Regions from separate parts of the Sphingomonas sp. BE123 genome, predicted to be linked through region 2. Evidence: predicted binding sites of a transcription regulator. Region 2 holds the regulator's gene; the other holds the start of a gene.

Region 1 (9,499 bases), 320 kb from region 2:
GGCCTTGTACGCTTCCTTGCGGTCGGTTTCGTTGCCGGTTTCCAGCAGGATCGTGCGGAATTTGTCCGCCACGCCCTTGTCCCAGACATTGCCGCTTTCCTCGAACGCGGCCCAGGTGTCGGCGTCCATCGTTTCCGACCAGAGGTAGGAATAATAGCCCGCCGAATAGGCGTCGGAAGAGAAGAGGTGATTGAATTGCGGCAGGCGGTGCCGCATCACGATTTCCTTTGGCATACCCAAAGAAGCGAGCGTGTCGCGTTCGAACGCGTCGGGATCGGTCACCGGGGTTTCGCGATTGTGGAGTTGCATGTCCACAATGGCGGATGAAAGATACTCGACCGTGTCGAAGCCCTGATTGAACGTCGACGCCTTCTCGATCTTTTCCACCAGTGCCGCCGGAATCACCTCGCCGGTCTTGTAGTGCTTGGCGAAGCGGTTGAGCACGTCGGGGGTGAGCAGCCAGTTTTCGTTCACCTGGCTGGGATATTCCACAAAGTCGCGCGGCGTGCCGGCGAGGCCCGGATAATAGACCTGGCCGAGCAGGCTGTGCAGCGCGTGGCCGAATTCGTGGAACAAGGTCGAGGCGTCGTCGATGCTGATCAGCGTCGGCTCGCCATTGCCGCCCTTGGTGAAGTTGTTGTTGTTCGACGCCAGCACGATATCGTCGCCGCGCAGCCCCGAACGGCTGCGATAGCTGGTCGCCCACGCCCCCGAACGCTTCCCCGCGCGCGCGAAATTGTCGAGGTAGAAGACGCCGATCGTCTTGCCCAACCGCTTGACTTCGAACGTGCGGACATCGGCCTGGAACACCGGGATCGCGCCGGTATTTTCCTTGAACTCAAGGTCGTAGAGCCGCCCTGCGGCATAGAACATGGCGTTGACCATGTTGTTGAGTTCAAGATACGGCTTCACCTCGCTCTCATCGAGGTCGTATTTCGCCTTGCGGACCTTTTCCGCATAGTAGCGATAGTCCCAGCCCTCGATCTTGATCTTGGGCCCCTTGCCCGCCTTCGCCTCCTCATCGGCCAGCGCCTGCATGTCGGCGACTTCCTGCTTCACGCGCGCGACCGCTGCGGGCCAGACCGACATCATCAGCTTGGTCGCATTCTCCGGCGTTTCCGCCATCGTGTCGTCCATGCGGTAATGCGCATGGGTCTTGAAGCCGAGCACCTTGGCGCGTTCCTGCCGCAGCTTCAGGATGTTGGCGATGATCGCGTTGGTATCGTTGGCGCCGCCATTGTCGCCGCGGTTGATGTACGCGTTATAGACCTTCTCGCGCAGCGCACGGTTGGTGGCGTACATCAGGAAGGGCTGCATCGACGAGCGCGTGTTCTTGACCGCCCATTTGCCAGCCTGCCCGCGCGCCTTGGCTTCTTCCGCCAGGCTCGCCTTGAAACTGTCGGGCAGGCCGGCGAGGTCCGCCTCGTTATCGATGATGATCGCGGTTTCTTCATCCGCCAGCACGCGGCGGCTGAATTCGGTATAGGCGACAGACAATTCGCCGTTGATGCGCTTGATCTCGGCCTTTTGCGCCTCGTTCAGCAGCGCGCCCGAGGTGACGTAATCGCGATAGGTGCGCTCGAGCAGGCGCATCTGCTGGGCATTGAGGCCGAGCGTCTGGCGCTTGTCGTAGAGCGTCTTCACGCGCGCGAACATCTTGGGATCGAGGCTGAGTTCGGTCGAGAAGGCCGACAGCTTCGGGCTCCATTCGCGCGCGATCTTCTGCACCTCGGGGCTGGCGAGGTTGCTGGTATAGACACCCCACACCGGGAAGACGCGCGACAGCGACGTCGTCGCCTTGGCCGGTGCCTCGATCGTGTTGGCGAAGGTCGGCGCCTCGGGGTTGTCGCGCACCTTAATGAAGGCGGCGCGCGCTTCCGCCATCGCCGCTTCGAACGCCGCCGGGAACATCGCCGGGGTCACCTTGTCCCACTGCGGAACCCCGTCGAACGGGCCGGGCCACGGGGCGAGCATCGGCGTCGCATCGACGGTGGCGGGCGCAGACTTGGCCGCCGGGGTCTGGGCAGCGGCGGGCAGGATCGACAGGAGCGAGGCGGTGGCGAGCAGAATCGCGCCGGATACGGGCTTCATGAACTTCCCCTGGGAGATGGTGTGATAGCCAATTGATACGGCACGATCGCCGATTGGCAAGCTTGACTCGACGAACGGTTAGAACAAAATAGGAACATATTCCCCGAGTCGGAGTCTGTACCCGGATCATGGCCGATCCCGCGATCATCAGCCAGTTGCGCGAAACGCTGAGCGCAATCGAAGGCACCGGCTTTCGCCGTCGCCCGGTGCTGCCGTTCGGCATGCAGCGGCTCGACGCGCGGCTGGCCGATGGTGGCCTGCGGCTCGATGCGCTGCACGAGGTAGCGGGGGCGAGCGCGGACCTGACCGACGATGCCGCCGCGACCCTGTTCGTGGCGGGGATCGCCGCGCGCGCCTGGGGGCCGGTGCTGTGGGTGGTACGGCGGCGCGACCTGTTCGCGCCGGGCCTGTATCAGGCGGGGCTGGCCCCCAAGCGCGTCCTCTATGCCGAGGCGAAGGACGATGACGAGCTGCTGGCGATCATGGAGGAAGGGCTGCGCCATCGCGGGCTGGGCGCGGTGGTGGGCGAAGCGCAGCGCGTGGCGATGCCGGCGACCCGGCGGCTGCAGCTGGCGGCCGAGGGCGGGCGCACCATCGCGCTGCTGATGAAGCGCCATCCGCGCCAGGGCGGCGACCCGCTGGCCGCCCCATCGGCGGCGGTGACGCGCTGGCGCGTAGGCTGTGCGCCGTCCTCTCCGCTGCCCGTCGAAGGCGTCGGGCGCGCGCGCTGGCAGCTGAGCCTGGCCCGGCAAAAGGGGGGCGATCCTTTCGAAATCCAAGTGGAGGCGTGCGATGAAACGGGTCGCTGCGCTCTACCTGCCCGACTGGCCCATCGAACGGCTGTGGCAGGCGGAGCGAACCGGACCGCCGCTGCCGCCTGAAACCACGCCCGGCATCGCGCTGGACGCGACGCTGGGCATGTTGAGCGACGCGGCGGCGGCGGAACAGGAACAGGCATGTTCGGTCCCGCGCGGCGGTGGCTGGCGCCCCGGCGCGCGCTGGGCGCGCGAGGAGCGCGCGCGCCAGATTGCCGCGCTCCCCGCGCATCAGCAGCCGACACGGCGCGAACTTGGGCGGCGTGACGAAGCCGCAGGGAATCCGTTTCGGCCGATGCAGTCGGATGAGGTGCGCAGCCAGGTTCCCGCGGGGGAGCCGCCCGCAAAAATCCTCCCCGGAACGGGGAGGGGGACCAAGACGCGAAGCGGCTTGGTGGAGGGGGCCCCAGGCAGGCGATCCGCTTCGGGGTGGGCCCCCTCCACCACCGGCTTCGCCGGCGGTCCCCCTCCCCGTTCCGGGGAGGAATTGATTCCCCTCGTCACCTCCATCCGCACCGGCAATCGCGTGCTGGTTGCCGCCGCCTGCCCGGCCGCGCGCGCGCTGGGTATCGTGCCGGGAATGGCGGTGACCCAGGCGCGGGCGCTGATGTCCGGGCTCGACATTCGCCCGGCCGATCCGGCGGGCGATCTGGCTGCACTGCACAGCCTGGCGCTGCTGGCGGCGCGGCGCTGGGCGCCGAGCGTCGCGGTCGAGGGGGCCGACACGCTGTTGATCGACCTGACCGGTGTCGCGCATCTGCATGGTGGCGAGGCGCGGATGGCGCGGCGCATTGTGCGGCTGCTGGCGCGGCGCGGCTATCGCGCACGGATCGCCATTGCCGATACGCCGGGTGCGGCCTGGGCGCTGGCGCATTTCGCGGTGCGCGATGCCGTGCTGATCTGCGCGCCCGGCCAGCAGGCCGACGCACTCGCCCCGCTCCCCATCCCCGCGCTGCGCGTCGATCCGGCGGCGGTCGAGCTGCTGCGGCGGCTGGGGGTCGAGCGGATCGGGCCGCTCGCCGCAATGCCGCGTGCGCCGCTTGCCCGCCGGTTCGGCGGAGCGCTGGTCACCCGGCTCGAACAGGCACTGGGCACCCTGCCCGAACCGCTCGATCCGGTGGTTCCGCGTGAGGCGATCGCGGTGCAGCGGCGCTTTGCCGAACCGGTCGCGACCGCCGAGGGAATTGCGCACTGGATCGGTGCGCTGGTTCCCGAACTCTGCGTCGCGCTGGAGGCCGCTGGGCTCGGCGCACGCGCGGTCGAGCTGGTTGCCGACCGGGTCGATGGGGTGCCGCAGCGCATCCGCATCGGCCTGGCCCGTGCCAGCCGTGACGCGCTGCACCTCACCCGCCTGATCGCGCGGCGGATCGAGGATGTGGAGCCGGGCTATGGCATCGACGCCATCGCATTGCACGTCCGCCGCGCCGAGCCGCTGGCCGCACGCCCGTTCGACGAGCGGCTGGACGAGGAGGCCAAGCCCGACCTTGCCCCGCTCGCCGACACGCTCGCCACGCGCATCGGCCCGCGCCGGATATGGCGCAGCCGTCCGGTCGAAAGCGATGTGCCCGAACGCAGTGTCGGGCGCGACGCGATCCTCGATCCTCCCGACCGCGGCGCCATGCGGATGAAGCCGGACGATGTCCGCCAGCTGCAGTCGTCGGCACCGCCGGACCCGTGGCGCCCCGACTGGCCACGCCCGGCGCGGCTGCTCGCGCGGCCCGAGCGGCTCGACCATGTCCTTGCCGAACTGCCCGACCAGCCGCCGCGCCGCTTCACCTGGCGCGGGCGCACGGTGCGCGTGGTGCGCGCCGACGGGCCGGAGCGGATCGCCGGCGAATGGTGGCGGCGTTCGGCCGAGACGCATGCCGTGCGCGACTATTTCCGGGTCGAGGATGAGGGCGGGCACCGTTACTGGCTGTTCCGCCGCGGCGATGGCGAGCGCGCGGTGACGGGCGACCTCAGCTGGTATCTCCACGGACTGTTCGGGTGAGCTACACCGAGCTTCAGGTCACCACCCATTTCTCGTTCCTGCGCGGGGCGTCGTCGCCGCAGGAGCTGTTCGCCGCAGCCGCACTGATGGGATATCGAACACTCGGCATCACCGACCGCAATTCGCTGGGCGGGGTGGTGCAGGCGCTGTTCGCGTGCGACCAGCTGGCGCAGCAGGGTATCGCGATCCGCCCGGTCTATGGCTGTCGCCTCGACCTCGCCGACGGGGCGTCGCTGCTGGTATGGCCGCAGGACCGCGCCGCGTGGAGCCGCCTCACCCGCCTGCTGACACTCGGCAAGGCGCGGGTCGATGCGCAGCGCGGCGAAAAGGGCCAGTGCATCCTGCATTGGGAGGATGTCGCCGGATATTGCGACGGGCTGGTCGGTGCGCTGGTGCCGCGTGGTGTCGAGGGTGATCTGGCGTGGATGGCCGATCTGTTCGGCGCGTCCGGCCATGTCTGCATGACCGCACTGCGCCGCCCGAACGAGGCGGTGCGGCTGAATGACGTGCATGCCGAGGCGCGGCGCTTTGGGCTGACCCCGCTCGCGACCGGGGATGTGCTGTACCACCATCCCGACCGGCGGATGCTGCAGGATGTAGTGACGGCGATCCGCGAAGGCTGCACGATCGACGCGCTGGGTCTGAAGCGCGAACGCAGCGTCGATCGGCATCTCAAATCGCCCGAGGCGATGGCGCGGCGCTTCGCGCGCTGGCCCGATGCGGTGCATGCGAGCGCGGCGATTGCCGAGCGGTGCAGCTTCAGCCTGCGCGAATTGCGCCACCAATATCCGCAGGAAGAGGTGCTGGCAGGGCAGACGCCGCAACAGGCGCTGCGCATCCTGGCCACCAGCGGACTGATGCAGCGCTTCGGCGGCAGGCCGTCACAGGCGCATCTCGACCTGCTCGAGCATGAGCTGGGGCTGGTCGAGCAGATGGGCTATGCGCCCTATTTCCTCACCGTCAATTCGATCGTGCAGTTCGCGATCAGCCAGCAGATCCTGTGCCAGGGGCGCGGGAGTGCGGCCAATTCGGTGATCTGCTTTGCGCTGGGCATCACGTCGATCGACCCGGTGAAGCATCAATTGCTGTTCGAGCGGTTCATTTCGACCGAGCGCAAGGAGCCACCGGATATCGATGTCGATTTCGAGCATGAGCGGCGCGAGGAGGTGATCCAGTGGATCTATGACAGCTATGGCCGCGACCATGCCGCGCTGACCGCAGTGGTCAGCCGCTTTCGCACGCGCGGCGCGGTGCGCGAGGTGGGCAAGGCGCTGGGGCTGCCCGAGGATCTGACCGGGGCGCTGTCGAGCCAGGTGTGGGGCTGGTCGAGCGACGGGGTGCCGGAGGAACATGTCGCCGCGCTGGGGCTGGATCCGGGCGATCACCGGCTGGCGCTGACGCTGAGCCTTGCGCGCGAGCTGATCGGGACGCCGCGCCATCTGTCGCAGCATCCGGGCGGCTTCGTGCTGACGCGCGATCCGCTGCACGAACTGGTCCCGGTCGAACCGGCCGCGATGATCGACCGACAGGTGATCGAGTGGGAGAAGGTGGACCTGGAATATCTCGGCTTCATGAAGGTCGACATATTGGGGCTGGGGATGCTGGGGTGCATGCGGCGCAGCTTCGATCTGCTCGCCGCGCACAAGGGGGTGCGCCTGACGATGGCGTCGCCGGTGATGCAGGAGGACGATCCGGCGACCTTCCGCATGATCCGCCAGGCCGATACGCTGGGCGTGTTCCAGATCGAAAGCCGCGCGCAGATGTCGATGCTGCCGCGGATGAAGCCGGTCAATTTCTATGACATCGCGATCCAGGTCGCGATCGTGCGGCCGGGGCCGATCCAGGGGAATATGGTCCACCCCTATCTGAAGCGGCGACAGAATCCGGCGCTGGTCGAATATCCCTCCCCCGCGCTTGAGACGGTGCTGAAAAAGACGCTGGGCGTGCCGCTGTTTCAGGAACAGGCGATGCAGGTGGCGATCGTCGGCGCGGGGTTCAGCCCGAGCGAGGCGGACCGGCTGCGCCGCGCGATGGCGACGTTCAAATCGACCGGGGGGATCGGGCCGTTCGAGGCGAAGCTGATCGAAGGGATGCTGGCCAACGGCATTGCCAGCAACTTTGCCGAACGGCTGGTCGAGCAGATCAAGGGGTTCAGCAATTACGGCTTTCCCGAAAGCCATGCGGCGAGCTTTGCCAAGATCGCGGTCGCATCGTGCTGGATGAAGTGCCACCACCCGGACATCTTCTGCGCGGCGCTGCTCAATTCCCAGCCGATGGGATTTTACGCTCCGGCGCAGATCGTGCGCGATGCGCGCGCGCATGAGGTGGAGGTGCATCCCGTGTGTATCAACGCCAGCGACTGGGATACCGCGCTGATCACAGGCCAGCCCAATCGCCGCCCGCGCCATGCGGCCTATTGGGGCGATGATGCGGGCTGGGCGGGGCTCATGCCGCTGCGACTGGGGATGCGCATGGTACATGGGCTGGCCGAGGCGGAGGCGCGCGCGATCTTGGCGGCGCGGGCAGCCGGCGGGCCGTTTACGGGGATCGAGGAGCTGTGGCGGCGATCGGGCGTGCGGCCCGCCGCGCTCGAACGGCTGGCGCGGGCCGATGCATTTGCGGCGCTGGGGCTCAACCGGCGGCAGGCATTGTGGGCGATAAAGGGGCTGGCCAACAAACCGCTCGACCTGTTCGCCGCCGCCGACCTGCGCGAGGGGCGGACGCGGGCCGAGAGTAGCGAGGCGCCGGTCGCGCTGGTGCCGCTGACTGCGGGGCGCGAGGTGGTGGAGGATTATCGCGCGACGCAATTGTCGCTGCGCGCCCACCCGCTCACCTTCCTGCGCGGCACGCTGGCAGCGCGCGGCATCCGCCCGTGCGGCGACCTGACCGGCATGAAGGACGGCGCGCGGGTCGAGGTGGCGGGGCTGGTGCTGGTGCGCCAGCGTCCGGGCAGCGCCAAAGGCGTGGTGTTCATCACGCTGGAGGATGAAAGCGGCATCGCCAATGCGGTGTTGTGGTCCGACCGGTTCGAGCAATATCGCCGCACCGTGATGACCGCGACGATGCTGGGCATTCGCGGGCGGGTGCAGCGCGAAGGCATCGTCATCCACGTCGTTGCCGACGCGATCACCGACCTGACCGGCATGCTGCGCGAGATCGGCGAGATCGACCTGCCGCGCATGACCATGCCCGGCGATGGCGCCAGCCATGGCGGCGGCCCCGACCCGCGCGAGGCCGGACCGCGCTGGCCGCAGCCCTATGACAGCAGCCACTGGCGCGACCCGGCGGACCGGATTCCCGTGCGCTCGCGCGACTTTCACTGACCGGCGCACGGCGGAAAGGCCAAGTTCCGACTCGCCTTGCCCGGCGATCCCGGGCTTAATGGCACCGATGGCACCTGCGCTCCCCGACCGGCTCAAGCTGGCAATGGCCTTTGACCCCGATCGGCTGGCGGCCGACCTGGCGCACATCGACCGCGACTGGATCGCCCATCTGGTCCGCCAGAATTACGAGGGCGACTGGTCGGTGCTGCCGCTGCGGCACAAGGCCGGGGCGACGCACCCGGTGATGATGATCTATGCCGATCCAACCACCGACGATTATGTCGACGGCGCGCTGCTGGAGAAAACGCCCTATTTCCGCGCGGTACTGGCAGCCTTTCGCTGCCCGTTGACCGCAGTGCGGCTGATGCGGCTGGCGCCCGGTTCGGTGATCAAGCCGCATCGCGACCACGACCTTGCCGTCGAACTGGGCACTGCGCGCATCCATATCCCGATCACGACCAACCCCGATGTCAGCTTTCTGCTCAACGCGCGCCCGGTGACGATGCAGCCGGGCGAAGTCTGGTATCTGCGGCTGAGCGATCCGCACGCGGTGGTCAATCGCGGCAGCGCCAGCCGGGTGCATCTGGTGATCGACGCGACCGTCAATGACTGGCTGGCCGATCAGCTGGCTGCTGCCGCCGCCGCACCGGCGGCTTGCTGAATCGCGTTTCCGTCCGCACACAGCGACAGGGATCGCGCCGGACCGCGGCGCAGGCGGGGGAGACACGGGATGCACAGTCACAGCGGGACGGTGGCCGCGCGCAGCGTGCGGGACGCGGTGCTGGCCAGCCCGGCACTTCAGGCGCGGCTCGGCCAGCACGAAGATCCGGCAGCATTCGCGCACGAGGTGCGCAGCATCGCGGACATGCTGGGCCTCGACCCCGACGCGGCGCTGACGACGCTGGCCGATCCCGGGCCCGACCCGCTCGGCATCTCGCGGTTTGAAGCAGCGCCGGTCACGCTCGATCGCTGGCCCGCCACCGGCTGGCTGCCGGTTCGCGCGGTCCCCGGCGCTGCCGGCCCGGCGTTCGACTGGGCATGGTTCGGCGATCGCCGGCTGAGCGAGCCACTGTTCGAAGACAGCGTGATCCGCATGGCATCGCGCCCGCTCAGCCGCATCCTGCGCACCCGTACCGACCTTGCCGCGCTGATCGCCGGCGCCGCCGACGCGCAGCTACCGGCGCCGGACGGGCTTGTGTTCCACATGTCGCGCTGCGGATCGACGCTGGTCGCGCAGATGCTTGCCGCCGTGCCGCAGCACATTGTCGCGTCCGAAGCCG
Region 2 (21,878 bases):
CTGGCGGGCCTGGTCGGTCATGCGCGGGCAGGAACGGTCAAGTGGCGGTGCGGCACGGTCTTCGCGATCGCCGGCGTCGCTGGCGCTGCGGTCGGCGCCGAAGCCGGCAAGGCGATGGACGGGGCGCGGTTGCTGATGCTGTTCGGCCTGCTGATGGTCGTCATCGGCCTGTCGATGTTCCGCAAACGCGGCGGCGCAGACCGGCCCGAGGTGCGGCTGACCCGCGCCAGCGCCGGGCAGCTCATCCCGCGCCTCGTGCCGGCGGGACTGCTGGTCGGCCTGGCATCCGGCTTTTTCGGGATCGGCGGCGGGTTCCTGATCGTCCCGGCGCTGATTGCATCGACGCGCATGTCGATGACCCAGGCAGCGGGAACGTCGCTGGTGGTCGTCAGCGCACTCGGCGCGACGACGGCAGGGTCCTATGCGGTGTCGGGCTTTGTCGACTGGCGCATCGCGGGCCTGATGCTGCTGGGCGGCATCGGCGGCGCGGTGGCGGGCATCGCGCTCGGCAAGCGGATGGCGGCGCGCAAGGGGCTGCTGGAGCGGCTGTTCGCGGTCGTGGTGATCGCGGTCGGTGGCTATCTCGTCGCCACCAATCTGTGAAACCCCCTCCCCGGCGCGCCGGAGAGGGGGTGGGTCACATCAACGCTGGCTGACCGGCACGTAATCGCGCTGGGTCGGGCCGGTGTAGAGCTGGCGCGGACGGCCGATCTTCTGGTCGGGATCGCTGATCATTTCGTTCCACTGCGCGACCCAGCCGACGGTGCGGGCGAGGGCGAAGAGGACGGTGAACATCGTCGTCGGGAAGCCGATCGCCGACAGGATCACGCCCGAGTAGAAGTCGACATTCGGGTAGAGCTTCTTTTCGATGAAGTAATCGTCGCTGAGCGCGATCCGCTCAAGCTCGCGCGCGGTGTCGAGCACCGGATCGCTGATGCCGAGCTTGTCGAGCACTTCGGTCGCGGCCTTGGACAGCACCTTCGCGCGCGGGTCGAAATTCTTGTACACGCGATGACCGAAGCCCATCAGGCGGAACGGATCGTCCTTGTTCTTGGCGCGGGCGATATACTCGGGGATGCGCTCCGGACGGCCGATCTCACGCAGCATGTTGAGCGCGGCTTCGTTCGCGCCGCCATGCGCCGGGCCCCACAGGCACGCAATGCCCGCCGCGATGCACGCGAACGGATTGGCGCCCGACGAGCCGGCGAGACGCACGGTCGAGGTCGACGCATTCTGTTCGTGATCGGCGTGGAGGATGAAGATCTTGTCCATCGCCGATTCGATGATCGGATCGACGACATATTCCTCCGCCGGCACGCCGAAAGTCATGCGCAGGAAGTTGCCGGTGTAGGACAGCGAGTTGTCCGGATACAGGAACGGCTGACCCACGCTGTACTTGTATGCCATCGCCGCGATCGTCGGCATCTTGGCGATCAGGCGGTGGCTGGCCACCATGCGCTGGTGCGGATCGCTGATGTCGGTCGAGTCGTGGTAGAAGGCCGAGAGCGCGCCGACCACGCCGCACATGATCGCCATCGGGTGCGCGTCGCGACGGAAGCCGCGATAGAAGGTCGCGAGCTGCTCATGCAGCATCGTGTGGCGAGTGATGGTGTTGGTGAACTTGCCCAGCTCGTCACCGTTCGGCAGCTCGCCGTTCAGCAGCAGATAGGCGACCTCCATGAAGCTCGACTGCTCGGCGAGCTGGTCGATCGGGTAGCCGCGGTGCAGCAGCACGCCCTGGTCGCCGTCGATATAGGTAAGGGCGCTCTCGCACGATGCGGTCGAGGTGAAGCCCGGATCATAGGTGAATTTGCCCGTCTGGGCATAGAATTTGCGGATGTCGACGACCTCGGGGCCGACGCTTCCCTGTCGTACGGGATATGCCTTGTCGCCCAGATTGAGGGTGGAGTCGGTCATCGTCACTTCCTTTCCTTCAGCCGTCCGTTTCATGCGCCCGGGGAGGCCGTCATCTGATCTGCAATGCGGCTGAGGCTTTCGTCGCGCCCCAGCAAGAAGAGCACGTCGTAAATCCCCGGCGAGGTGCGCTTGCCGGTAAGCGCCGCGCGCAATGGCTGTGCCACCGCGCCCAGTTTGACGCCTGCCGACTCCGCGACCTCACGTACCGCAGCTTCGAGTGCTTCCGTATTCCAGTCCGCCACCGCGTCAAGCGCGCTGTGCAGTTGCGAAATAAGTTCGCGTGCCGGACCTTCAAGCAGCGGCTCCGCATCCGCGTCGATTTGCAGCGGCCGGGTGGCGAACAGGAAGGCGGCGCCGTTCGCGATTTCGATCAGGCTGGCAGCGCGCGGCTTGAGCGCGTGCATGCTGCGCTGCAGAAGATCGCGCTGCTCCGGCGTCGGTTCGAACGGCAGGAATTTCGCGGCAAGCTCGGCCAGCCGGGCATCGTCGGCGGCGCGGATATAATGGCCGTTGAGGCTGTCGAGTTTCTTGAGGTCGAAGCGCGATGGCGACTTGCCGACGCCGTCGAGCGTGAACCATTCGATCGCCTGTTCGCGGTCGATAATCTCGGCATCGCCATGGCCCCAGCCGAGGCGGAGGAGATGGTTGAACAGCGCTTCGGGCAGCACGCCAAGGTCGTCGCGATAGTCGTTGACGCCGAGCGCGCCGTGCCGCTTCGACAGCTTCGCCCCATCCGCGCCGTGGATCAGCGGGATATGGGCATAGGTCGGCTCGGCCCAACCCATCGCGCGGATGATCGTGAGCTGGCGGAACGCGTTGTTGAGGTGATCGTCGCCGCGAATGACGTGGGTCACGCCCATGTCGTGATCGTCGACCACTACCGCGAGCATATAGGTCGGCGTGCCGTCGGAGCGCAGCAGGACCATGTCGTCCAGCTCGGCATTCTGCACCGTCACTTCGCCCTGGACGAGGTCGCGGATGGTTGTCGCGCCCTCGCGCTCGGCGCGGATGCGGACGACGTGGGGCTGGTCGAGCGGGCCGTCATTGCGGTCGCGCCACGGGCTGCGGATGCGATAGGGCTGTTTCGCTGCCTGCGCCGCCTCACGCTGCGCGGCGATTTCCTCCTGCGTCATCCAGCAGCGATAGGCATGGCCGCTTTCGAGCATCGCGTGCGCGACCTGCGCATGCCGATCGGCGCGGGCGAACTGATAGACTTCCTCGCCATCCCAATCGAGGCCGAGCCAGCGCATCCCGTCGAGGATCGCGGCGATGGCAGGCTCGGTCGAGCGCGCGCGGTCGGTATCCTCGATCCGCAGCAGGAACTTGCCGCCGTGATGGCGCGCGAACAGCCAGTTGAACAGCGCGGTGCGCGCGCCGCCGATGTGCAGGAAGCCAGTGGGCGAGGGCGCGAAGCGCGTAACGATGGTGGCGCCCGTGGCGGGCTCAGGTGCAGCGCTCAACCGCGCAATCTCCAGCTTGTCATTGGCGGCCAGGATGGCCGGGTGCGCCCCTAGCACGCGGTGCGGCGCGCTTCAAACCGCAGTGATACGTAGGGGATTGGAGTGGGTTGCGTAGGGATCATGGCTGGCCCAAGCTGCACGCCCGATGGGGACCGACGCCGCGCGCGCATGGGGGCCGGTGCGGTTCCCGACCCCGGCATGGCCGGGCAGCATTGGCGCGCGGGTCGAGCGCTGGCTGGAGGCCGAGCGCGGGCAGCTGTTCCTGTGGGTGCCGGTGATGATCGGCGCGGGGATCGCCGCATGGTTCGCATTGGCCGACGCGGCGCGGTGGGGCGCGGTGATCCTTGGTGGACTTGCACTCGCGGCGGCAGCGCTGGCTCTGGGACGCAGCGGCCGGATGCTCCGGGCGTTGGCCTGGGCCGGACTGCTGGTCGCGCTGGGCTGCGCGCTGGTGTGGTGGCGGGCGGAGCGGGTTTCCGCGCCGGTGCTGGCGCGTCCAGCGGTGGTGCAGGTGATGGGGACAGTCGCACGGATCGAGCCATTGCCCGCGCGCGCGCTGGTACGGCTGCGCATCGCGACCGATGTCGGGACCGGACTGCCCGGACTGGTGCGGGTCAATCTGGCGGTGAAGGACGTGCCCGCCGGGCTGACTCCCGGCGCGCGGGTGCGGTTGCGCGCGCGGTTGATGCCGCCCGCGCCGCCCGCCGTGCCGGGGGCTTATGATTTCGAGCGGGTGGCGTGGTTCGACGGGCTGGGCGCGACCGGGCGCGGCTTTGCGCCGGTCACCGTGCTGGCGCCGGGGCGGGCCGATAGCGGGCTGCGCGCACGCCTGACCGCGCATGTCCAGTCGCGCATCGACGGGAGTGCGGGCGGGATTGCAGCGGCGCTGGTCACCGGCGACCGGGGTGCAATCAGCGAGGAGGATGCCGAGGCGCTACGGCGGTCGGGGCTGGCGCATCTGCTGTCGGTCAGCGGGCTGCATGTAACGGCGGTGGTCGGCGCGACGATGCTGCTGGTGCTGCGGCTGCTCGCGCTCAGCCCGACGCTGGCGCTGCGCTGGCCATTGCCGGTGATTGCGGCGGGCGTCGCCGGGCTGGCGGCGGTGGGCTATACGCTGCTGACCGGGGCGGAGGTGCCGACGGTGCGATCGTGCATCGCGGCGCTGATGGTGCTGGCGGCGATGATGCTGGGGCGACAGGCGATCACGTTGCGGCTGGTGGCGTTCGGGGCGGTGGTCGTGCTGCTGCTGTGGCCCGAGGCGTTGATGGGCCCGAGTTTCCAGATGAGCTTTGCCGCCGTCACCGCGATCGTCGCGCTGTACGAAAACCAGCGCGTGCGCGGCTGGTTCGAGCGGCGCGAAGAGGGCTGGGGGGCGCGGTTGCTGCGGGGCGTTGCGTCGCTGCTGCTGACCGGCCTGGTGGTCGAGATCGCGCTGACGCCGATCGCGCTCTACCATTTCCACAAGTCCGGCCTGTACGGATCGCTCGCCAATATCGTGGCGATTCCGCTGACCACATTCGTCGTGATGCCGTTCGAGGCGGCGGGGCTCGTGTTCGATGCAGTCGGGCTGGGCGCGCCCTTCTGGTGGGTGGCTGAGCGGGGGCTGCATCTGCTGCTGTGGATCGCGCACACGGCGGCCAATGCGCCGGGTGCGTTAGCGATGCTGCCCGCGATGCCGGGCGGGGCCTATGCGCTGATGGTCGCAGGCGGGCTGTGGGTCGCGCTGTGGCGGACGCGGGTACGGCTGGCGGGGCTGCTGCCGGTTGCGGTGGGGGCGGTATGGGCGCTGGCGACGCCGATGCCGGACCTGCTGGTGACCGGGGACGGGCGGCATTTGGCGCTGCGGATGGATCATGGCGAACTGGCGCTGCTGCGCGACCGGGCGGGGGACTATGTGCGCGACACGCTCGCCGAGAATGGCGGGGTCGATGCCGAACTCCCGGCGCTGGCCGAACAGCGCGATGCGCGGTGCAGCGCGGATCTGTGCATGGTGGCGGTCGAGCGCGGCGGGCGCGAATGGCGGATCGCGGCGACGCGCAGCGGCTATCGCGTGCCGTGGCGCGCGATGGTGGAATTCTGTGCCTCGGCGGACATCATCGTCGCGGACCGCTGGCTGCCGCGCGGGTGCGTGCCGAAATGGCTGAAGCTGGATCGCGCGACGCTGGCGGAAACCGGCGGGGTGGCGATCACCTTCGGCGCGCGGCCGACGGTGGTGACGGTGCGGCGCCCGGGCGCACGGCATCCGTGGCTGGAGGCGGAGACGGTGATGCCGGGGCGGTGAGGGGGGCGCCGCCCAACTCAGTCGCGCACGACCTCATAGTTGGACACGCGACCCGCCGCATCGACATCGACAACGAGCCATTCGGAGTCGATGGACAGCAGCGACCGCTCGTTCCCGAGCCAATAGACATAGTCGCGATCGCGGAAATAGCTGGCGTCGGACGGTGCGCCCAGCAGCGCGACCAGCTCGCTGCGGTTCAGGCCGTCTAGCTTCCTGCTCCACATGAGATGCGCGATCATGTGAATACGGGCCTGATCGTCGGCGCGCTCCACTTGCTTCCAGCGATCCGAGTCAAACGGGCGCACCGGCAGATACCCGGTCACGAACCCATAAGTGACCGCCAGCGCCAAGAGGGAGACAAGCAGGCCCACGACACAACCAGACCCACGCGCGCGCGCACCGGAATAGGGCATGTCGCGGTCCTAGGCCCCGCCCGGGAACCGCTCAAATTCGGGCAGACCATGCGCATCCTTCATCCAGCCGATGCGGTCGGCGGTCTGGATGTGCGCGGCGGCGGGGACGGCGTCGGGGTCGTCGAGGGTCGATGCCTGGACATCGACCAGGCCCGGCAGGTTGGTCGCATTGCGATAGAACAGACCGGTGCCGCAGATCTCGCAGAACCAGCGGCGCCCGGTGTCGGACGAGGCATATTCGCGGGGCGCCCCCTGCGTGACCGTCAGCGCGTCTTCAGGATACATCGCCCAACCGACCATCGGTGCCCCGGCGCAGCGGCGGCAGTCGGTACAGTGGCAGAGCGCCTGACCGCCGTGGAGCGGTTCGCCGTCGATTGCGTAGCGCACCGCGCCGCAATGGCATCCGCCGGTCAGGGTCATGCTCACTCTCCCTTAGTTCCGCGAAGGGCTCGGCTTGGCGTATTCGCCCTTGCCGCACCGCCCCACCCCAACCCCTTCCCTGAGGGGGAGGGGCTGGTTCGGGTTTCAGTAGCGGCGCAGCAGGCCGGCCAGCTTGCCCTGCACACGCACCTGATCGGGGCGGTAACGCTGCGGGTCGTAGCTGCGGTTCGCCGGGTCGAGGCGGACCATGCTGCCCTCGTTCCGGAAATATTTCAGCGTCGCTTCCATCTCGTCGATCAGCGCGACCACGATCTCGCCGTCGCGCGCGGTCTCCTGGCGGCGGATCAGCGCATAGTCGCCGTCGAAAATCCCGGCCTCGACCATCGAATCGCCGGCAACTTCGAGCGCGTAGTGATCGCCCGAGCCAAGCAATGCGGCGGGGACGGGGAGCATCGTCGAGCCCTCCATCGCCTCGATCGGCACACCGGCGGCGATGCGGCCGTGGAGCGGGATTTCGATCACGTCGTTCGCCGGCTGCGGCGCGGGGCGCGGCATCGCGACCACCGTCGACTTGGGCGCTGCCGCCTTCTTGGTCTCGCCCCGCTCGGGCATCTTGACCACTTCGAGCGCGCGCGCACGGTTGGGCAGGCGGCGCAGGAAGCCGCGTTCCTCCAGCGCCGAGATCAGGCGGTGAACGCCCGACTTGGACTTGAGGTCGAGCGCGTCCTTCATCTCCTCGAACGAGGGCGAGACGCCCGTCTCGGCCAGCCTGTCGGCGATGAAGCAGATCAGCTCATGCTGCTTCCTGGTAAGCATTCCACGTCCCCTATCCAGAACAGACGCGGAACGTTTACGCCTTGTTCCACATCGCGTCAAGCGGTGGGATCGGCACGGTCCAAGGATTTCCCGCGAGTCGCCGCAGGAGTCAGCGCGGGCGCGCCGCTTCGCTCAATCGGGCCATGTCGTGCGGGCGCAGCGGCAGGCGGAATTCGGCGACATGGCGCGCGCCATGGCATTCGATCACGCGGATCGGCCAGCCGCCGATCTGCGGCAGCGACAGCCACAGGCCGCACAGCGGCGCGAATTCGATATCGCTTTCGAACTCGACCAGCGCATTGCTCAGCGCGGTGATCTGGGCATTCCACCAGCGGCTGCCCGAACGGACATGGGTGGCGGCATCGAGCTTGATCGCGTTCTTCACCGCGCCGAGCGGCGAGGTTGCACCGGGCATCGGCGCGTGCGCGACCGGCGGGCGCCGGTTCGCGACCTGGCGCAGCCATGGCATCAGCACCTGCCAGCCCAGTTCGCTGTCAAAGGCGAGCCCGGCCTGGCCGCGTTCGGTCCAGCGGACCTCGCCGGTAATCGGGCGCAGACCGTCGAGCGTGACTTCGACCGGCGCGCCGATCGCCAGCGGTGCGCGCGTTTCGACGCCGAGGCCGGCGGGAGACAGGTTGCGGGTCCAGGCGAAATCGACCTGGCCCGAATGGCGGATGCACAGCCGCTGGCGCAGCTCGATCCGGGGCATCTGCCGGCGCTCCGCGGGCAGCGCGGCGAGGCAGCGGGCCAGCGCGCCGACCACGTCGAGCGGCGCGTCGAAGCGGAAGGTGAAACCGGCCGGATCGTCGCCGTCGACCGATCCTTCGGCGCTGACCCCGAACGGGAATTCGATCGTGGCGCGCGTGCCGTGCGTGACCGGTCCGGTCATGGTCAGGGTCGCGCCGGCAGCCGTGATGCGATGGACGAAGCAATCGCGCGCGCCATCGGCATCGATCAGGCGTCCGGGGGTCGTGTTGTCGCCGGTGGCCGGCACCACCTGCTCCAATCCGCCCGACAAAGAAAATACGGCCGACCGCGCCGAACCCGACATAACGCCCCACAACTGAACTGCATCAAGGTGCAGCCGGGGCCATCAAGATTCACTGAGCGAGCGCGGTAAGGCGTCGGTTAACCCTGCTCCGCGCGCCAGTCGCCGGACTTGCCGCCGCGCTTTTCGATCAGCCGCACCGCACCGATTTCCATCGTGCGGTCGAGCGCCTTGGCCATGTCGTACACGGTCAGCAGCGCCACGGTGACGGCGGTGAGCGCCTCCATCTCCACCCCGGTGCGGCCGATCAAGCCGACCGTGGCGGTGGCGGTGACGCCGCCATCGTCGGGGACCAGGTCGAGGCTGACCTTGCTGAGCGACAGCGGGTGGCACAGCGGGATCAGGTCACTGGTCTTCTTTGCCGCCATGATCCCGGCAATGCGCGCGACGGCAATGACATCGCCCTTTTTGAGCAGACCGTTGCGGATCGCGGTCGCCGCCTCGGCCGACATGGCGATCCGCCCGGTGGCGATGGCGACGCGTTCCGTTTCGGCCTTGGCGCCGACATCGACCATGCGTGCCGCGCCGGTGGCGTCGAGATGGGTGAGGTCGCTCACCCGATCATCGCCCGCGTCGCCGCCTCCACATCGTCCTGCCGCATCAGCGATTCGCCGATCAGGAAGCAGCGCACGCCATGCTGCGCCATCGCGTCGAGGTCGGCGCGGCTGGTGAGCCCGCTTTCGGCGACGAAGGTGCACCCCTCGGGCGCGCGGCCGACCAGTTCATAGGTGCGGTCGAACGAGACGGTGAAATCCTTGAGGTTGCGGTTGTTCACCCCGATCAGCCGCGAGCGCAGCGCCAGCGCGCGGTCAAGTTCCTCGGCGTCATGCACTTCGACCAGCACGTCCATGCCAAGGCCCAGCGCCGCGTCCTCGATCTCCGCCATCTGCGCGTCTTCGAGCGCGGCGACGATGATCAGGATCGCGTCGGCACCGATGCTGCGCGCCTCCAGCACCTGCCACGGATCGATCATGAAATCCTTGCGGATCACCGGCAGCGGACAGGCGGCGCGCGCGGCGATCAGATAGTCCTCATGCCCCTGAAAGAAGGGCGCATCGGTCAGCACCGACAGGCATGCCGCGCCGCCAGCGGCATAGGCGCGGGCATGGGCGGGCGGATCGAACTCGGCGCGGATCAGTCCCTTGGAGGGCGAGGCTTTCTTGATCTCCGCGATCAGGCCGTATCCGGTTGCCGCCTTGGCATCCAGCGCGGCGCGAAAGCCGCGCGGCGGGGTTTGCGCCATGGCCAGCGCCTGAAGGTCGGCAAGCGACGTCGTCGCCTTGCGTGCCGCCACTTCGCCGCGCTTCACCGCGATGATTTCATCCAGCATCGTGCTCATGCGGCGGCGATCCAGCAGTCGAGCAGCGCTTTGGCAAGCCCCTTGTCGATCGTTTCCGCCGCTTCCTCCGCACCTTCGCGCAGATCGATCGCTTCACCCGCGACGACCAAAGCCGCCGCGGCGTTGAGCAGCACCGCATCGCGATAGGCGCCGTGCTCGCCCTCGAGCAGACGGCGGAGCGCTGCGGCATTCTCCTGCGCGTCGCCACCGCGGAGGGCAGAGAGCGGGTGGGCGGACAGGCCCGCGTCCGCAGGGGTCACACGCGCGGGCAGGCTGACATCGCCGATGCTGACCACCAGCGACCCGCCTTCGGGCGACAGTTCGTCCAGCCCCTCTTCGCCTGCCACGATTGCCGCGCCCTTGACGCCCAGCTGCGCCAGCGCTTCGGCATAGATCGGGGCATAATCGGGCCGGGCGATGCCAATCAGCTGGCGCTGCACCCCCGCCGGATTGGCGAGCGGACCCATCAGGTTGAAGATCGTGCGCCGCCCGATGCGCTTGCGGATCGGCGCGATCCGGCCCAGCGCCGGGTGGTGCTTCGCCGCAAACAGGAACGCGATGCCCAAGTCGTTGAGGTGCGCCTCGGCATTGGCGGCCGCGCGATCGAGGTCGAGGCCGAGCGCTTCCAGCGTGTCCGCCGCGCCCGATTTGGAACTGGCCGCGCGGTTGCCGTGCTTGGCCACCGGAACGCCCGCGGCCGCAACGACGATGGCCACGGCGGTCGATACGTTGAGCGTATGTTGCCCGTCGCCGCCGGTGCCGCACACGTCGATGGCATTGGCCGGTGCGCGGACCGGGATCAGCCGCGCGCGCATCGCCCGCGCCGCTTCGGCAATCTCGATGCTGGTTTCGCCGCGATCGGACAAGGCGATCAGGAACGCCTCGATCTCGTCCTCGGCGGCGCGGCCGTCGAGGATGTCGGCGAATGCCTGCGCCGCGCTTTCGCGGGCGAGCGGGCTGGCGGGGTCGGGGAGCAGGCTGAAGTGGGTCACGCCGCCTCTATTCCGGCGCGCGAACGCCAAGTCGAGCAATTCCTGTTATCGGCGGGACAAGCGCGGGCCGCTCAGCGCCGGTACGGGCTGTTCAGATCCTGAATCCATCCGGCGGTCGCGCCGCGATCGACCGCCACTGCCGGGCGCGGTTTGGGCGGGGCGATGATCGCCTTTGACCGCGCGGCATCGGGATCGATCAGCTCGGCAAAGCGCAGCCCGGCCAGGTCGTCCTTGACCCAGATCACCGTCGCGCCGACCGCCTTGAGCACGCCGACCGACACCAATACCGTCGCGCCGGGCCGCAGCATCCCGGCGCGATCGACCTTCGCGCCGGACACGGACAGGTCCTTGACGCGATGCTTGGTCGGGCCTCCGCCGCCGAACCCGCAAATCTCCGCGCCCAGCAGCACCTGCTGGCGCGGCATGCGGGGCGGTAGCGAGTCATGTGTGGCGGCTTCGCCCATGGCTTCCCTTGCAGCCCGTCCGGGAGACGGGGGTGAGACTGGATCGACGCTGTCGTATCGCAAAGGGGTTAACCCGATATTGATTCGCGGCCCCGGCGTTACGCCGGGATCGTCGCCTCAAGCCCCGCGATCTTCAGGAAATTCGCCAGCATCGCATGGCCGTGCTCGGTGGCGATGCTTTCGGGATGGAACTGGACCGAATGGATCGGCAGGTCGCGATGGCGGAATGCCATGACGCTGCCGTCGGATGCGGTGGCGTTGACCACCAGCGCGTCGGGAATGTCGGTGACGATCAGCGAATGGTAACGCGTGGCGGTGAACGGGCTGGGCAGCCCTTCGAACAGCCCGGTGCCGTCATGCGTGACTGGCGAGGTCTTGCCGTGCATCAGCCCGCCGCGCACCACCTTCCCCCCGAAATGCTGGCCGATCGACTGATGGCCGAGGCACACGCCGAGCAGCGGCTTGCCCGCGTCCGCACAGGCGGCGACGAGGTCGAGGCTGATCCCCGCTTCGTTGGGCGTGCACGGGCCGGGGGAGAGCAGGAACGCCTGCGCGTTGCTGGCGATCGCTTCCTGCGCGGTGAGCGCGTCGTTGCGCACCACCTTCACCTCCGCGCCCAGCTCCATCAGATAGTGGACGAGGTTCCAGGTGAAGCTGTCGTAATTGTCGATGACGAGGATCATGGGAGGGGGATTAGCCGCGTCAGTACCCCGCGTCGAGATCGACGACATTCTTCATCGGCCGACCCTCGGCAAAGGCGCGGGCATTGTCGAGGAACAGGGCGGCGGCGCGCATGAACATCTTCGTCTGCGAACGGCCTGACAGGTGCATCGAATGGAGCGTGTTGGGCGCGGTCCAGAGCGGGTGGTCTGCGGGCAGCGGTTCGGGATGGACGACATCGAGAAACGCGCCGCCGATCCGGCGCTTGTTCAGCGCCGCGATCAGCGCGTCCTGATCGACCATGTCGCCGCGCGCGATGTTGATCAGCCACGCGCCGGGCTTCATCGCCGCCAGCTCCTCCGCACCGATCATCGCCGCCGTTGCATCGGTCGAGGGGGCGGCGAGCACGATCCAGTCATAGTCCGCGATCCGGTCGCGCCACTGGTCAGGGGTGAGCGTGCCGTCGCGGCCCGAGCGGGTGACGCCGGTGACCGCGACCCCGAACGCGGCCAGCCGCTCCCCGATCATCCGCCCGATCGTGCCATAGCCGATCACCAGCGCGCGCGTTTCGAACAGCTCGACCTTGCCCGGCGCATCGCCCGGCCATTCGCGGCGGTCGGCGATCCGCACCACCTCATCGAAGCGTTTGGCCGCGGCGAGGATTCCGAGCACCGCATATTCGGCAACCGCGATGGCATTGATCCCGACGCCATTGGTCAGGATCGTGCCGCGCGCCTTGAGCAGATCGATGTCGAACGCGTCGATCCCGGCATAGATGGTCGACAGCCATTTGAGCTGCTGGCCCGCCGCTGCGATCTCGCCGGTCCAGCCGGGCCGGTTCATGTCGACCCAGCCGATCTGTGCATCGCCGATCAGCGCCAGCGCCTCCTCGCGGCTGGTGAACCAGTGGGCGTCGATTCCGGCGGGCAGGCCGGGTTCGATCAGCGGGCGGGCAAGCGCTGGCAGGACGGCTTTCATGGCGGACAGGATGGCGCGATCCGGGCGCCGGGGCAATCGCGGCGCTGATCTTGGTTTGCGACAAATTGATACTCTTTTTGGCTGGCGCGCGTCCGCTTAACGGGGAATGCTGGGCGTGGGTGATTTGGGGCGGGAGGCTCCATGCGCCCGGGGTGGAACCAATGGATAAACTGGAATCGCCGCCGATCGCGGTGGATGAACCGCTCGCGCCGCAACCGGCGCTCGCGGGCGATGCGGCGCGTGCAGGCGGTAGCTTCACCGCGGTCGGGGTCAGCGGGCTCGCGCTCGCGCTGGCGGCATGCGATTCGGGCGGCGGTGGCAGCGGCGGAGTGGTGTCCACACCAGGCCCGACGCCCACGCCCAGCCCCGCACCCGTTACCGCCGCGCAGGCCAGCCGCTTCCTGTCGCAGGCGACGATGGGCGCGACCGCCGCCGACATCGCCGAGGTACAGGCGCGCGGCTATGATGGCTGGATCACCGCCGAATTCGCCAAGCCGCGCCCGACCAGCCTGTGGGACTGGCTGGTGAGCAAGGGTTATAGTGACGCGGCCAACGTCAACAACCAGAACGGTTTCGACAACGCGATGTGGAGCCAGCTGATCGGAGCGGGCGATCAGTTGCGGCAGCGTGTCGTCATGGCGCTGCTCGAAATCCTCGTCGTCGGGATCGACGGGGTGAACCTGAGCTGGCGGCAATTCGCGATGGCCGCCTATGTCGACATCCTCATGGACAATGCGTTCGGCAATTTCCGCACGCTGATCGATCGGGTGACCTATAATCCCGCAATGGGGTCGTTCCTGACCTATCTCGGCAACCGCAAGGCGGACAGCCGCACGGGATCGGTCCCCGACGAGAATTATGCGCGCGAACTGATGCAGCTGTTCACCATCGGCCTGGTGCGGCTGAACATGGACGGCAGCGTCGTCACCGCCTCCGGACAGCCGGTCGAGACCTATACCCCGGCCGACGTGTCGGGGCTGGCGCGGGTGTTTACCGGGCTGGTGCTCGACAGCACCGACAATACCACCCCGGACCGTTACCGCCGCGCGATGATCTTCAACACCGGTCAGCACGAGACCGGCGCCTCGACCTTCCTCGGCGCGAATGTCCCGGCGGGGGCGTCGGGGGCGGATGCGGTCCGCCAAGCGCTCGACACGATCTTCGCGCACCCCAATGTGCCACCGTTCGTATCGAAACAGCTGATCCAGCGGCTGGTCACCAGCAATCCCTCGCCCGCCTATGTCGGGCGCGTGGCGGCGAAGTTCGCCGATAACGGATCGGGCGTGCGCGGCGACATGCAGGCGGTGATCCGCGCAATCCTGATGGACAGCGAGGCGCGGACCGAGCCGAGTGCCACCAGCGCGGGCAAGCTGCGCGAGCCGGTCATGCGCCTTACGGCATGGGCGCGCGCATTCGGCGCGACATCGAACTCGGGCAACTGGACGACGGGTAACACCAGCAATTCGACCAACCGGCTGGCGCAGTCGATGGGGCGCAGCCCGTCGGTGTTCAACTTCTTCCGCCCCGGCTACACCCCGCCGAACACGCCGATCGCCACCGCCGGACTGGTCGCGCCGGAACTGCAGATCACCAATGAAATCAGCGTCGTCGGCTATGTGAATTACATGCAGGCGGTGGTGAACAACACGACCGATCTGCGCACCGATTACGGGTCGCTTTCCACCTTGGCGGCGAACAGCGCGGATCTGGTCGACCGGATCAATCTGTGGCTCGCTGCCGGGCAACTATCGAGCGCCACGGTCACTGCAATCCGCGCCGCCGTCGACAGTTCGACCAGCACCAGCAACCGCATCGCGATCGCCGTCCTGCTGACGCTGGCATCGCCCGAATTTCTGACGTTGAAGTGAGGGGCCGGGACATGGACCAGAACCAATCGCGCCGCGCCTTCCTGAAGCGTACCGCCGCACTCGGCGGTGCTGGCGCCGCCGCGCCCTTCGTCACCCAGCTTGCCGCGATCGGTGAAGCATCCGCCGCCGTCGCCAGCGATTACAAGGCGCTGGTGTGCATCTTCCTCTATGGCGGCAATGACTATGCCAACACGCTGCCGCCCTATGACAGCGCGACCCACGCCGCCTATCTCGCGCAGCGCCCGACGCTGGGCCACAGCCGCGACAGCCTGACCGCGACCTTGCTCAACCCGGCCAATTCCCTTGGCGGGCGGCAATATGCGCTCGCGCCGACCATGGCGTCGCTGCTGCCCTTGTTCGATGCGGGCAAGCTCGCCCCGGTGCTCAATGTCGGCACGCTGGTGCGCCCGACGACCAAGGCCGAGTATAATGCTCGGTCCGTGGCGCTGCCGCCCAAGCTGTTCAGCCATAATGACCAGCAAAGCTATTGGCAGGCATCGAGCGCGGAGGGTGCGACATCGGGCTGGGGCGGGCGCATCGGCGACCTGCTGCAAAGCGGCAACGGCACCAGCGCGCTCACCTGTATCAGCGCATCGGGCAATGCGGTGTATCTGTCCGGCCGCAACTCGATCCAGTATGTCACCGGCACCAACGGGCCGACCGCGCTGATCAACGGCGCATCGACCCTGTACGGATCGGCCACCGCCGCCAGCACGCTGCGGTCGCTGATGGGCGGGGCGCAGGCAAACCTGATCGCCAATGAACACGCCACCGTGTCGAAGCGAGCGCTCGACCTTTATGCGCAGGTCAATGGCGCGCTGGGCAGCGCACCGGCGGCGAACTTCCCGCTGTTTCCGACCGGCAATTCGCTGGCCGACCAGCTCAAGATCGTCGCGCGGCTGATCTCCGTGTCGCAGGAACTGGGCGCGAAGCGGCAGGTGTTCTTCGTCTCGCTCGGCGGGTGGGACATGCACGATTTCCTGCTGCGCGATCACCCGACCCTGGTGGGGCGTGTCGCCGATGCAATGCGGGCCTTTTACGACACCACGGTAGCGTTGGGCGTGGCGGACAAGGTGACCAGCTTCACCGCATCCGATTTCGGCCGCACGCTGACCCAGAATGACGATGGCTCCGACCATGGCTGGGGCAGCATGCATTTCGTGCTGGGCGGCGCGGTGCAGGGCGGACGCATCTATGGCACGGCCCCGGACTACGGCCACAATACGCCGAGCGATGTGGGACAGGGGCGGCTGCTGCCGACGACCTCGGTCGATCAGTACGCCGCGACGCTGGCGAGCTGGTTCGGGGTGTCGGCGGGGAATATGTCCACGGTGCTGCCGAATATCGGGAACTATTCGACGACGAATCTGGGGTTTGTGTAACCTTCATCGTCACCCCCGCGAAAGCGGGGGCCCATCTCCAGGTGTTGCGGCATATCGTGCCGGTGTGACTGCGGACGGTTCAGGAGATGGGCCCCCGCTTTCGCGGGGGTGACGAACGGGATTAGAGTTCTACCCGCCAGTCCCACCCGATCGGGTCGCCGTCCATCACCTCGACTCCCGCACCGATCAGTTCGTCGCGGATCGCGTCTGACCGCGCGAAGTCTTTCGCCGCGCGGGCTTCCTTGCGCTGGGCGAGGCGGGCTTCGATCTCCGCTTCGGTCACCTGGGCATCGGCCGGCCGCACGCGCAAATCGGCGCGGGACAGGTCCATCAGGTTGAGGCCGAGCGCGGTGTCGAACTGCGTCAGCGTCATCAGCCGCGCTTCCTGTCCCAATTGCTTGTCGGCGAGCAATTCCTCCAGCACCGGTAGCGCCTTGGGGGTGTTGAGGTCGTCGGACATCGCCGCGTCGAGCCGTTCGAGATAGCTCGCGGCGTTACCGCCACCCTTGCCCTCGGTCGCGCGGAACTTCTCCGCCGCCAGCACCAGCCGCCGCAGCCGTACCAGCGCCGCCATCAGATTCTCGCCGCTGAACTCCAGCTCGCTGCGATAATGCGCGGAGAGGCACATCAGGCGATAGGCGAGGGGGTGGACGCCCTTTGCCACCAGCGCATCGAGCGTCGCGATGCCGCCCTTGGACTTCGACATTTTCCCGCCGCGATCGACCAGGAAATTGTTGTGCATCCAGAACCTCGCGCCGGAGTTCGCGCAGCGGCAATGCGCCTGATTCTGCGCGATTTCGTTGACGTGGTGGATCTCGCGATGGTCGATCCCGCCGGTGTGGATGTCGAACGGCAGGCCGAGCAGCTCGGCGCTCATCACCGAGCATTCAAGATGCCAGCCCGGCGCGCCGCGGCCCCAGGGTGAATCCCACTCCATCTGCCGCGTCTCGCCCGGCGGGGTGGTGCGCCAGATCGCGAAATCCTGTGGATGGCGTTTGCCCTCGACGCTCTCGATCCGGCCCTCGCCGGCATCGTCCTGCCCGCCCGACAGTTTGCCATAATCGGGCACGGTGCTGCTGTCGAAATACAGGCCGCTATCGAGCTGATAGCAATGCTGGTCGGCGATGCCCTTGGCGAAGTCGATCATCTTGGCGACGTAGTCGGTCGCCAGCGGCATGTGATCGGGGGTGCGGATGTTGAGGTCGCGCAGGTTGCGGCGGAACACATCGGCATAGTGACGGGAAATGTCCCACGCGCTCAGGCCGCGCTGCTTCGCCGCCGCCTCCATCTTGTCCTCGCCCGCGTCGGCGTCGGAGGTCAGATGGCCGACATCGGTGATGTTGATGACATGGGTGAGCGCATAGCCCTTCCACCGCAGCACCCGGCTGAGCGTATCGGTGAACACATAGGCGCGCAGATTGCCGAGATGCGGGTCGCTATAGACTGTCGGCCCGCACGAATAGACGCGCACACCCTTGGCGGGGTCGATCGGCGCGAACGCTTCGGTCGCGCGGGTGAGGCTGTTGTAGAGGGTGAGCGTGGCGCCAGTCATGCGCTGCGCCATAGCGCGGGGGAGGCGGCTTACCAACCTCCCCGCGCGCGAATTACGCCGCGAGCGGCTTGGACTTTTCGCTGACGCGGAAGGTGCCCGCGCCAAAGCTGCCGCCATGGTTGATCGGCAGCGCGGTGGCGCAGAAGGCGCATTCCGCAGTCATCCGCCCGATCGTCCAGTGCGACTGGCCGCAACCGGGGCAGATATTCTGCTCCCCGGGGCGAAAGGCAATGCGATAGCCGCTATTGGCGGCGGTGAAGGGGGTCGTGTCGTAAAACATCGGCTCGTCTCCAGACTTGCCCGGTTCGACGCACGGAATCCGGTTTTTGTTCCAAGTGCGTAGCGAAGCGGTTTGCCCGTGTTGCCAATGTGCAACGGTCGCGCGGTCAGTCCAACGGACGGATTCGGTCGAGCACCGTGTACGCCATCACCGCCGTCGCGACCGCGGCATTGAGGCTGTCGGCCTTGCCCAGCATCGGGATTTTCACGCGCACATCGCACGCCGCGGCATAGTCGTCGGGAAGTCCCTGCGCCTCGTTCCCGGTCAGCAGGAACACCGGCGCGGCAAAGTCCGGCGCGCGGTAATCGACCGCACCCTCGAGCGCGAGGCCGACGAGTTGGCCCGGCCCGGACCGCAGCCACGCATGGAACTCCGCCCACGGCGCGCGCGCCAGGGGAATCGTGAACAGCGCGCCCATGCTCGCGCGCACGGCCTCGACGCTGAACGGGTCGACGCACTCGTCCACCAAGATCAGCCCGCCCGCGCCGACCGCGTCGGCGGTGCGCAGGATCGTGCCGAGATTGCCCGGATCGCGCAGCCGCTCTGCCACCAGCCAGAGGGGCGCGGTGCTGCGGTCGATGCGGGCAAGATCGGTCGACAGCTCGCGATACACGCCAACCACCGCGCCGGGATTGTCCTTGCCCGACAGCTTGGACAGGATGTCGCTGTCGGTCGCGATCACCTCACCGCCCGCAGCTTCGGTCGCCGCGATCAGCTCCTGTGCCAGCGGATGCCCGTCATGCCCCTTGGCAAAGAACAGATAGGCAGGGAGGTGCCCCGCCTCGCGCGCCTCGGTCAGGATGCGCAGCCCTTCGGCCAGGAATAGCCCCTCGTCGCGACGATGCTTCTTGTCGCGCAGGCTGCGGACCCGCTTCACCAGCGGATTGGAAAAGGCGGTTATTTCGCGCACCGGCTCAATCCTCGCCGAAGCGATCCTCGACCAGTTCGACCAGCTTGAGCACCGCGTCCTCGGCGCCGTCGCCGGCGGCGCTGATCGTGATCGTGTCGCCCATCGCGGCGCCCAGCATCATCAGGCCCATGATCGACGTGCCGGTGACGGCATTGCCGTCCTTCTCGACCGTCAGTTCGACCGGCTGGGCCGAGGCGAGGGTGACGAACTTGGCGCTCGCGCGTGCGTGCAGGCCGCGGCGGTTGCCGATCAGGACGGTGCGGCTGACCCGGCTCAAGCGGCCGCCTCGCCCAGCACCTCGGAAGCGACGGTAATGTATTTGCGCCCGGCCTCACGCGCCGCTGCCACCGCTTCGGTCACCTTCATCGTCTTGCGCGCGCCGCCCAGGCGAATCAGCATGGGCAGGTTGATGCCCGCGATCACCTCGACCTTGCCCGCTTCCATCAGCGAAATGGCAAGGTTCGACGGGGTACCGCCGAACAGGTCGGTCAGGACAATGACCCCGCGGCCACCATCGACGGCCAGGATCGCCTTGGCGATATCGCTGCGGCGCTCTTCCATGTCATCTTCAGGCCCGATCGCGATGGTCGCGATTCGATCCTGCCGTCCGACAACATGCTCCATCGCGACGACGAACTCCTCCGCGAGCCGCCCGTGCGTCACGAGTACCAGTCCAATCATGTCGTTACATTTGTCCCATGCGGTTCATTTGCCGACCGGCGGGCCTTCTAGCGAGTCCTGCGGCGCGGTCTGCAAGTCACGATGTGTTACCGTGGGCGAAAAACCCGCATCGCGCAACCGCGTAGCGATACGTTCGGCGACATGGACCGACCGGTGTCTTCCCCCGGTACAGCCAAAGGCAAGGGTGACATAGGATTTCCCCTCCGCCTGATAGCGCGGGAGCAGCAGCAGGATCAGATCCTCGATCCGCTGCATCGCTTCGGGATAGGCGGTATCGGCGGCGACATAGGCGGCGACGTCCGCATCTTTGCCCGTCCCGGGCCGGAGCGATTCGACCCAGTGCGGATTGCGCAGGAAGCGCATGTCGAGCACCAGGTCGGCGCCGGCGGGAATGCCGCGGGCAAAGCCGAACGACATCACCGACACCACCGTCTCGCCAAGGCCCGGGCCGGAAAAGGTCCGCCGGATCTGCTGCGCCAGCTCGTTCGCGCTCATGCTCGTCGTGTCGACGACGCGATTGGCCCAGCGACGCAGCGGCTGAAGCAACTCGCGCTCGCGATGGATGCCGTCGCTCGCCGGACGGTCGAGCGCGAGCGGGTGGCGGCGCCGGGTCTCGGAATAGCGGCGTTCCAGCTCCGACCCAGAACAGTCGAGGAACAGGGTCCCCATGTCATAGCCGCGTTCGTCGCGCAGCTTCTTGATGCGGCGCACGATGCTGTCGGCGTCGAACGCGCGGGTGCGGGTGCCGATGCCGAGCGCCAGCGGCCGGTCGTCGCCATCCGCCCCTTCGGGCGGGTCGGTGTCGAGCAGACGGTTGAGCAGCAGCAGCGGCAGATTGTCGACCACTTCCCAGCCCAGATCCTCCAGCGTGCGCAGCACGGTCGATTTGCCCGCCCCCGACATGCCGGTGACGAGCAGAATCTGCTTGGGACGGCGCCTGTTCATCGGCCCAGCTCCTTGAGGTGACGCAGCGCCAGTTCGACCTTGATCGGCGCGGACGGTTCGAGTGCGGGAAGCGCGACGACCGGCACGTCGACGCCGGCGATCCGGCGCCGCTGCGGCAGATCGGGCATGCGTGGCGGATCGTCGAAAATCGTGATGAGCAGCGCGACCGGGGCGCTTTCGGCATGGGGCAGGGGGATGACGCCAATCCCGCGCACTTCGATCCGGCCGGCGATGGTCGCGGGGGCGGCGGCGTGCAGCACGCCATCACGGCGCGTACAGATCGTATAGTCGTCCGCGACCAGCATCGCGCCGCGGTCGATCAGGCGCAGCGCCAGATCCGACTTGCCTTCGCCCGACCGCCCCTCGACCAGCACGGCGCTACCGTCGATCGCGACGCACGAGGCATGGAGCGTTTCGGAAGACAGGATCGCCACGTATCGCCTCCGTGTTGCTACCGTTCCTGCACGCGCGGCAGGCGGACGACGAACCGGGCGCCGCGAATCCGGTCTTCGCGCGTTTCGACGCCGATCGTTCCCTGATGGCCTTCGACGATGGTCCGCGCGATCGCAAGCCCCAGTCCGGAATGTTTGCCGAATTCCTCCCCCTCGGGCCGGTCGGTGTGGAAGCGGCGGAAAATCGCCTCGCGCGCGTCTTCCGGCACGCCCGGCCCCTCATCCTCGACGCGTGCCTCGAGCATCTCGCCCGCCGGAATGAGCGACAGCGCCACCGTCCCGCCATCGGGCGAGAACGAGATGGCGTTGTCGATCAGATTGGCGAACACGCGCTCCAGTCGCGCGCCTTCGCCCATCACCAGCGGGGCTGGCGCTGCCCCCGGGGGCGCGTCGAAGCGCAGGCGGATGTTGCGCTCGATCCCGCGCGCGGTGCGGTGTTCGACCATGGCGGCGAGCATCGCGGCCAGATCGACCGGATCGAATTTGGCGCGCGACAGCTGCGCGTCGAGGCGCGAGGCTTCGGAGATATCGCTGATCAGCCGGTCGAGCCGCAACACATCGTCGCGCACTACCGCCAGCAGCTGCGCCTGCAATTCCGGATCGCGCACCGCCATCAGGCTGTCGACCGCGGAGCGGAGCGAGGCGAGCGGGTTCTTGATCTCATGCGCCAGATCGGCGGCGAATGCCTCGGTCGCGTCGATCCGCGCGCGTAGCGCCAGGCTCATGTCCGATAGCGACCGGGCGAGGTGGCCGATCTCGTCGCGCCGCTCGGGCAGACGCGGTACCACCACCTCGCGCGCGCGCCCCAGCCGCACCCGCACCGCCGCGCGGGCAAGGCGGCGCAGCGGGCGGACGATGGTTCGGGCGAGGAACAGCGAGAGGAAGATCGACAGCCCGGCGGTAAAGGCGAGCACCAGCCCCAGTCGGAACCGCTCGATCCGCACCCGCTGCGTGATGTCGCGCGCGTTGGAGCTGGTGAACACCGCTCCCCCCGGGCCATAGGGCGCGGCGGCGGTGATGACCGGCGTGCGATCCGGCGCGCGCCACACGCTCGCGCTG

Evidence for each region. The regulator LexA, encoded in region 2, represses DNA repair genes until DNA is damaged. The targets are predictions, from matches to a motif close to GTTCCNCNCTTGTTCT.
Region 1: J2Y54_RS11355 (protein ImuA) is a predicted target of LexA. The motif match lies at 2,172-2,187, and genes of this name have one in related genera.

Annotation. Positions count from the first base shown of each region.
Region 1 is NZ_JAVDTW010000002.1:643,883-653,381, reverse strand. Features, by position in the region: gene J2Y54_RS11360 (M3 family metallopeptidase) at 1-2,091, opposite strand, end outside; gene J2Y54_RS11355 (protein ImuA) at 2,220-2,972, shown strand; gene J2Y54_RS11350 (DNA polymerase Y family protein) at 2,884-4,896, shown strand; gene J2Y54_RS11345 (error-prone DNA polymerase) at 4,893-8,219, shown strand; gene J2Y54_RS11340 (aspartyl/asparaginyl beta-hydroxylase domain-containing protein) at 8,287-8,880, shown strand; gene J2Y54_RS11335 (sulfotransferase) at 8,950-9,499, shown strand, end outside.
Region 2 is NZ_JAVDTW010000002.1:954,729-976,606, forward strand. Features, by position in the region: gene J2Y54_RS12690 (sulfite exporter TauE/SafE family protein) at 1-603, shown strand, start outside; gene J2Y54_RS12695 (citrate synthase) at 643-1,917, opposite strand; gene gltX (glutamate--tRNA ligase) at 1,947-3,392, opposite strand; gene J2Y54_RS12705 (ComEC/Rec2 family competence protein) at 3,523-5,658, shown strand; gene J2Y54_RS12710 (hypothetical protein) at 5,676-5,981, opposite strand; gene J2Y54_RS12715 (GFA family protein) at 6,081-6,491, opposite strand; gene lexA (transcriptional repressor LexA) at 6,597-7,268, opposite strand; gene J2Y54_RS12725 (PilZ domain-containing protein) at 7,378-8,262, opposite strand; gene moaC (cyclic pyranopterin monophosphate synthase MoaC) at 8,397-8,873, opposite strand; gene trpC (indole-3-glycerol phosphate synthase TrpC) at 8,870-9,655, opposite strand; gene trpD (anthranilate phosphoribosyltransferase) at 9,652-10,647, opposite strand; gene J2Y54_RS12745 (PilZ domain-containing protein) at 10,719-11,111, opposite strand; gene J2Y54_RS12750 (aminodeoxychorismate/anthranilate synthase component II) at 11,210-11,794, opposite strand; gene J2Y54_RS12755 (D-2-hydroxyacid dehydrogenase) at 11,814-12,749, opposite strand; gene J2Y54_RS12760 (DUF1800 domain-containing protein) at 12,911-14,617, shown strand; gene J2Y54_RS12765 (DUF1501 domain-containing protein) at 14,629-15,999, shown strand; gene cysS (cysteine--tRNA ligase) at 16,121-17,563, opposite strand; gene J2Y54_RS12775 (hypothetical protein) at 17,604-17,831, opposite strand; gene J2Y54_RS12780 (RNA methyltransferase) at 17,938-18,741, opposite strand; gene J2Y54_RS12785 (HPr family phosphocarrier protein) at 18,746-19,018, opposite strand; gene J2Y54_RS12790 (PTS sugar transporter subunit IIA) at 19,015-19,422, opposite strand; gene rapZ (RNase adapter RapZ) at 19,447-20,367, opposite strand; gene J2Y54_RS12800 (HPr kinase/phosphorylase) at 20,364-20,801, opposite strand; gene J2Y54_RS12805 (stimulus-sensing domain-containing protein) at 20,819-21,878, opposite strand, start outside.